2 regions of the Mesobacillus sp. S13 genome follow, and region 1 is predicted to be linked to the other one. Evidence: a T-box and tRNA genes for the amino acid it is inferred to sense, from the RefSeq annotation. Region 1 holds a T-box; the other holds one or more tRNA genes.
What was found. The T-box of region 1 lies ahead of tyrS (tyrosine--tRNA ligase). A T-box ahead of a tRNA ligase gene usually reads a tRNA of that ligase, here a tRNA-Tyr.
Positions count from the first base shown of each region.

Region 2: it encodes a tRNA-Tyr, which carries the amino acid that the T-box ahead of tyrS (tyrosine--tRNA ligase) is inferred to sense. The anticodon was not compared.

Region 1 is NZ_CP084622.1:3,634,650-3,638,131, forward strand. Features, by position in the region: gene rpsD (30S ribosomal protein S4) at 1-481, shown strand, start outside; gene tyrS (tyrosine--tRNA ligase) at 789-2,048, opposite strand; T-box leader at 2,124-2,346, opposite strand; gene LGO15_RS18580 (transglycosylase domain-containing protein) at 2,489-3,482, shown strand, end outside.
Region 2 is NZ_CP084622.1:179,554-183,035, forward strand. Features, by position in the region: rRNA gene LGO15_RS00980 (23S ribosomal RNA) at 1-1,158, shown strand, start outside; rRNA gene rrf (5S ribosomal RNA) at 1,297-1,412, shown strand; tRNA gene LGO15_RS00990 (tRNA-Asn) at 1,491-1,565, shown strand; tRNA gene LGO15_RS00995 (tRNA-Thr) at 1,608-1,680, shown strand; tRNA gene LGO15_RS01000 (tRNA-Glu) at 1,699-1,773, shown strand; tRNA gene LGO15_RS01005 (tRNA-Val) at 1,777-1,852, shown strand; tRNA gene LGO15_RS01010 (tRNA-Thr) at 1,868-1,940, shown strand; tRNA gene LGO15_RS01015 (tRNA-Tyr) at 2,040-2,124, shown strand; tRNA gene LGO15_RS01020 (tRNA-Gln) at 2,179-2,253, shown strand; tRNA gene LGO15_RS01025 (tRNA-Lys) at 2,261-2,333, shown strand; tRNA gene LGO15_RS01030 (tRNA-Gly) at 2,404-2,478, shown strand; tRNA gene LGO15_RS01035 (tRNA-Ala) at 2,483-2,558, shown strand; gene rocF (arginase) at 3,370-3,482, shown strand, end outside.

The sequences.
Region 1 (3,482 bases):
TAAAAAGCTATCCGAATACGGATTACAACTTCAAGAGAAGCAAAAGCTTCGTCACATGTACGGAGTTACTGAGCGCCAGTTCCGTAACTTGTTCGACAAAGCAGGCAAAATGCCTGGTAAGCACGGCGAAAACTTCATGATTCTTCTTGAAGCACGCCTTGACAACGTTGTTTACCGTCTTGGTCTTGCTCGCACTCGTCGTGCAGCTCGCCAGTTAGTAAACCACGGCCACATCATGGTTGATGGCGCACGCGTAGATATCCCATCTTACCGCGTAGCTCCTGGCCAGACAATCACACTTCGTGAAAAGTCTCGTAACCTTGACGTAGTTAAAGAAGCAATCGAAGTAAACAACTTCGTACCTGACTTCTTGACTTTCGATGCAGACAAGCTAGAAGGAACTTTCACTCGCATGCCTGAGCGTTCAGAACTTCCAGCTGAAATCAACGAAGCTCTTATCGTTGAATTCTACTCTCGTTAATAGAGTGCTTAAAGGACCCCAGCCGATTTGGCTGGGGTTTTGGTTTGTTCTCTTTCTTATTACCTGGGCTTCCTGCAATTGACCTCTGTTTTTCAAGTTGGTCGATATAATCGAAAATGTGGTCGATATATTTGAAAATCCGCTGATATATTCGAAAATATGGTCGATATATTGAAAAATCCGCTGATATATTCGAAAATGTTGTCGATAAAGCTAAAATCAGGTGTCAAATTGATAAAAGAAACAGCCACCTGGGTTCCAGGATGGCTGTTTCTTCATCTATATAAGCTGTTTCCCACATCAATCTCTAGTACTTAATCATAAAGTACTTCTTCTTGCCGCGGCGGACGATGGTGAACTGTCCCTCGATCTTGTCTGCATCACTAAGAACATATGCAGTATCGGTTACACGCTCTCCGTTCAGGGAGACAGCGCCGTTTGATACATCTTCACGTGCCTGGCGCTTGGATGGTGAGATTTTTGCTGCAACGAGCAAGTCGACTAACCCTTGTTCCTCTTCCCCTTCTACTGTAAAAGAAGGAACGTCCTTGAAGCCTTGTTTGATTTCATCAGCGCTCAGGTTTTTTATGTCACCGCTGAAAAGTGCTGCTGAGATTCTGATTGCCTGCTGAAGGGATTCTTCACCATGGATCATGCGTGTCATTTCTTCAGCAAGGGCTTTTTGAGCCTTGCGCAGATGTGGTTCTTCCTCAACCGCTTTTTCAAGCGCTTCGATTTCTTCTTTTTCTAAGAAAGTGAAGAACTTCAAGTATTTCACAACATCTGCATCAGCTGTGTTGATCCAGAACTGGTAGAACTCGTATGGAGACGTCTTTTCCGGGTCGAGCCATACAGCGCCGCTTTCTGACTTCCCGAATTTCGTTCCGTCCGCCTTCGTGACAAGCGGGATTGTCATGCCAAAAGCCTTGGAACCTTCCGCAGACATTTTACGGATTAATTCGAGACCTGTTGTAATATTGCCCCACTGGTCACTTCCGCCAATCTGGAGCTTGCAATCATGCTTCTCATATAAATGGAAGAAATCCATTGCTTGCAGGATTGTGTATGTGAATTCTGTGAACGAAATACCTGTGTCAAGCCTTGAAGCGATTGTATCCTTGGCAAGCATGTAATTCACACCCACATGCTTACCGAAGTCACGAAGGAATGTAACGACATCCATGGAACCGGCCCAGTCGTAGTTGTTGACCATCAGCGCACCGTTTTCACCTTCCACGCTGAAAATTTGCTCCAACTGCTTTCTGATTCCGTCAACATTCAGCTGTACCTGTTCGAGAGTTTGAAGCTTGCGTTCCTCACTCTTTCCGCTTGGGTCACCAATCAGTCCAGTCGCGCCTCCGACTAGAACGATCGGACGATGACCTGCATTCTGGAAGCGTCGCAATGTCAAAAACGGAAGAAGATGACCAATATGCATGCTATCCGCTGTAGGATCGACACCACAGTATAGTGAAATTTTCTCCTTCGAAAGCAGGTCCTTCATTCCCTCTTCATCTGTTTGCTGGTAAATAATCCCGCGCCATTCGAGATCCTTAAGTAATTCCATTTCTTCTTCCTCCATTCAAAAAATATATTTCGTAACCGGATTTTTGCGATAAATAAAAAACGCCCCTGCAATAAATGCAGGGGCGCTGTATGCGCGGTACCACCCGGCTTGAAAACAAAATAAAAAAATGTCTTCCACTCAAATAAAATAACGGTTAAACCGGCCGCGGCTACTATATACTCAATTCACAGCGGCGCTCGGGGAGGTAATTCATCCTTCTGTTTGTACCGGCTCACAGCACCCGCCGGCTTTCTGAAACATTGACAGAAGCACTACTGATTCCCTTCACAGCTTTTTGCTATAAAGTTAATAAAGCATTTTTACCATAAAGCGATATAAATTGTCAAATTCGACATAAATTTTCAGAAAAATTCACATTAACATCTATTCGACAGCCTGTTTATGCTATAATGTATGTGATTTTAGGGGGAATGATATGAATGCATGAAGGAAAACAGGCTTGGAAAGAGAAGCTTAAATCCTTTGGTGCTTTTTTTACGAATAAAAAGACCGTAAAAGGAGCCAGGATTACTTATTCGGTTGTCTGGAACATGCTGTTGTTATTGATCATTGTATTGGTTCTCGGCGGTGGTTTCGCCGCAGGTGCAGGTGCAGGCTACTTCGCATCCCTTGTCAAAGATGAACAAATCCGACCTTATGAAAACATGAGGAAAGATATATACAACTATGAAGAAACCTCGGATTTATATTTTGATAATGATGTTTATCTTGGCAAGCTCCGAACGGACCTCTATCGTGAGGAAGTCAAGCTTGATGATATGTCGAAGCATTTAGTAAATGCTGTAGTCGCAACTGAAGATGAGTATTTTTACGAGCATGATGGTGTTGTACCAAAAGCAATCATGCGTGCCCTTTTCCAGGAGGTCACAAACTCAGCAACATCCTCCGGGGGAAGTACACTGACACAGCAGCTCATCAAGAACCAAATCCTGACGAATGAAGTTTCCTTCGAGCGAAAAGCGAAAGAAATCCTGCTCGCACTTCGTCTCGAGAAATTTTTCGATAAAAAGGAAATCCTTGAAGCCTATCTGAATGTCGCTACATTCGGTCGAAACGCAAATGGCAGTAACATCGCCGGTGTCCAGGCCGCAGCAAAGGGAATTTTCGGAAAAGATGCGAAGGACCTGTCACTGCCTCAGGCAGCTTTCATTGCCGGACTTCCGCAGAGTCCATTCGGCTATACACCCTTCAGCAGCGACCACGGCAAGTTGAAGGATCCTGCAGGACTTGAGCCTGGCCTATCAAGATACAAAACGGTCATTTCAAGAATGCACGGAGCAGGCTTCATTACGGATGATGAGTTCAAGGAAGCAATCGACTATGATATCACAAAGGACTTTGTAAAAGAGGTTCCAAGCGATAACACGGTTGAGCAATATCCCTTTTTGACGTTTGAAATCGAGGCACGTTCCG
Region 2 (3,482 bases), 1.4 Mb from region 1:
CCGGATGAGCCGCAGTGAATAGGCCCAGGCGACTGTTTAGCAAAAACACAGGTCTCTGCGAAGCCGCAAGGCGAAGTATAGGGGCTGACGCCTGCCCGGTGCTGGAAGGTTAAGAGGAGGGGTTAGCTCACGCGAAGCTCTGAATCGAAGCCCCAGTAAACGGCGGCCGTAACTATAACGGTCCTAAGGTAGCGAAATTCCTTGTCGGGTAAGTTCCGACCCGCACGAAAGGCGTAACGATCTGGGCACTGTCTCAACGAGAGACTCGGTGAAATTATAGTACCTGTGAAGATGCAGGTTACCCGCGACAGGACGGAAAGACCCCGTGGAGCTTTACTGTAGCCTGATATTGAATTTTGGTACAGCTTGTACAGGATAGGTAGGAGCCTGAGAAACCGGAGCGCCAGCTTCGGTGGAGGCGTCGGTGGGATACTACCCTGGCTGTATTGAAATTCTAACCCACGCCCCTGATCGGGGCGGGAGACAGTGTCAGGTGGGCAGTTTGACTGGGGCGGTCGCCTCCTAAAGAGTAACGGAGGCGCCCAAAGGTTCCCTCAGAATGGTTGGAAATCATTCGCAGAGTGTAAAGGCACAAGGGAGCTTGACTGCGAGACCTACAAGTCGAGCAGGGACGAAAGTCGGGCTTAGTGATCCGGTGGTTCCGCATGGAAGGGCCATCGCTCAACGGATAAAAGCTACCCCGGGGATAACAGGCTTATCTCCCCCAAGAGTCCACATCGACGGGGAGGTTTGGCACCTCGATGTCGGCTCATCGCATCCTGGGGCTGTAGTCGGTCCCAAGGGTTGGGCTGTTCGCCCATTAAAGCGGTACGCGAGCTGGGTTCAGAACGTCGTGAGACAGTTCGGTCCCTATCCGTCGTGGGCGCAGGAAATTTGAGAGGAGCTGTCCTTAGTACGAGAGGACCGGGATGGACGCACCGCTGGTGTACCAGTTGTCTTGCCAAAGGCATCGCTGGGTAGCTATGTGCGGACGGGATAAGTGCTGAAAGCATCTAAGCATGAAGCCCCCCTCAAGATGAGATTTCCCATAGCGCAAGCTAGTAAGAACCCTGAAAGATGATCAGGTTGATAGGTCAGAGGTGGAAGCGCGGTGACGTGTGGAGCTGACTGATACTAATCGTTCGAGGACTTAACCAAATAGATCATTCGTTTTTCTTGAAATTCTTCTTACACATTATCTAGTTTTGAGGGAATAAATTTTTTGCGACAGCAAAAAAAATTACCTCTTGAAAAATGCATAAAAGGCAGTATAATAAATATTGTCCTTAAAAATTGTCTGGTGGCGATGGCGAGAAGGTCACACCCGTTCCCATACCGAACACGGAAGTTAAGCTTCTCAGCGCCGATGGTAGTTGGGGGTTTCCCCCTGTGAGAGTAGGACGCCGCCGGGCGATGATGCATGATCATCTTAGATTACTCTAAGATGTGGTATTCGAATCATCTGCAAGAGTTATGAAAATTATCATTATTCCGCAGTAGCTCAGTGGTAGAGCACTCGGCTGTTAACCGAGCGGTCGTAGGTTCGAATCCTACCTGCGGAGCCATTATCTCTAAATGACGAAAGTCGTTTGAGCTGGCAGCAACATGCTTCCATAGCTCAGCAGGTAGAGCACTTCCATGGTAAGGAAGAGGTCAGCGGTTCGAGCCCGCTTGGAAGCTCTGAATATATTATTATATGGCCCCTTGGTCAAGCGGTTAAGACACCGCCCTTTCACGGCGGTAACACGGGTTCGAATCCCGTAGGGGTCACCAAATGGAGGATTAGCTCAGCTGGGAGAGCATCTGCCTTACAAGCAGAGGGTCGGCGGTTCGATCCCGTCATCCTCCACCATTTATTATTAACCATGCCGGTGTAGCTCAATTGGTAGAGCAACTGACTTGTAATCAGTAGGTTGGGGGTTCAAGTCCTCTTGCCGGCACCTTCTTTCTAAATTACCTGAATAAATTTCAGTGAAAAGATGCGAAAAATCCCGAAAAGGATTATAAGCATGTATTAGTTTTAGGAAGCTTTATTATGTGGAGGGGTAGCGAAGTGGCTAAACGCGGCGGACTGTAAATCCGCTCCCTCAGGGTTCGGCGGTTCGAATCCGTCCCCCTCCACCATTTTAATACATATTAAAATTGGACAAGCTACTAATGTCCTTTTTATTTTTTCATTGGGCTATAGCCAAGCGGTAAGGCAACGGACTTTGACTCCGTCATGCGTTGGTTCGAATCCAGCTAGCCCAGCCATTTTTTTGAGCCATTAGCTCAGTCGGTAGAGCATCTGACTTTTAATCAGAGGGTCGAAGGTTCGAGTCCTTCATGGCTCACTCATGTTAAGACCCCTAAGAATGAACTTGTACTTTATTTTTAGGGGTCTTATCTATATAATAAAAACATGCGGAAGTAGTTCAGTGGTAGAATACAACCTTGCCAAGGTTGGGGTCGCGGGTTCGAATCCCGTCTTCCGCTCCAAAATGGGGCCTTAGCTCAGCTGGGAGAGCGCCTGCCTTGCACGCAGGAGGTCAGCGGTTCGATCCCGCTAGGCTCCACCATCACACTACATAAATACCATTTCAGTCATAAATCCAATTGGATTTATGGCTTTTTTTATTTTTCAATCGATAGAGTTTGGTGAGGGTTTAAGCTATAAGAGAGCATGGTTATAGCCATACTTTTAGGAGTTGGGGCTCAAGTACGAGCAGTTATTGTGACAGCTTTTTAGGAGAAGAGGCCAAAGCTGTCAAGAAAGAGCGGTTATTATGACAGATTTTAGGTAATGGAGTTCAAAGCTGTCAAGAAAACGGAATTATTGTGACAGCTTTCAAGGTGTAGAGCCCAAAGCCGTCAAGAAAGCGGAGTTATTATGACAGGTTTCAGGTTATGGAGCTCAAAGCTGTCAAGAAAGTGCAGTTATTATGACAGGTTTCATGGAGTAGAATTCAAAGCTGTCAAGAAAGTGAGGTTATTATGACAGGTTTCAAGATGTAGAGCTCAAAGCTGTCAAGAAAGTGCAGTTATTATGACAGGTTTCAAGGTGTAGAGCTCAAAGTTGTCAAGAAAGTGCAGTTATTACGACAGGTTTCTGGGTGTAAAGGCCTAAAGCTGTCAAGAATCCACATTGCAGTGCATGTGCTTTTTTTTCAACAATCAGTGATTTAGCCGCACGTCATCAGGCGGGAACTTCACTGCTCCTTCTCGCACTAGCTGTTCAAATCCTCCCTTATTATGGTTTTACGGATACTTCAATATATAAATTCACTCAATTCTAAACCGTATATATATTCATGAAATTGTCCAGTTGAGTCATTTGAATGAAAGCGTTTAAAATAGGGGGTAGACGAGAGATAGCAAGGGGGAGAAGAAATGAAGAAACTTTCGATTATTGGCATGCCTATGGATTTGGGTCAGATGAGAAGGGGAGTCGACATGGGCCCGAGTGCGATCCGTTATGCTGGAATAAATGAAAGACTGAGAGT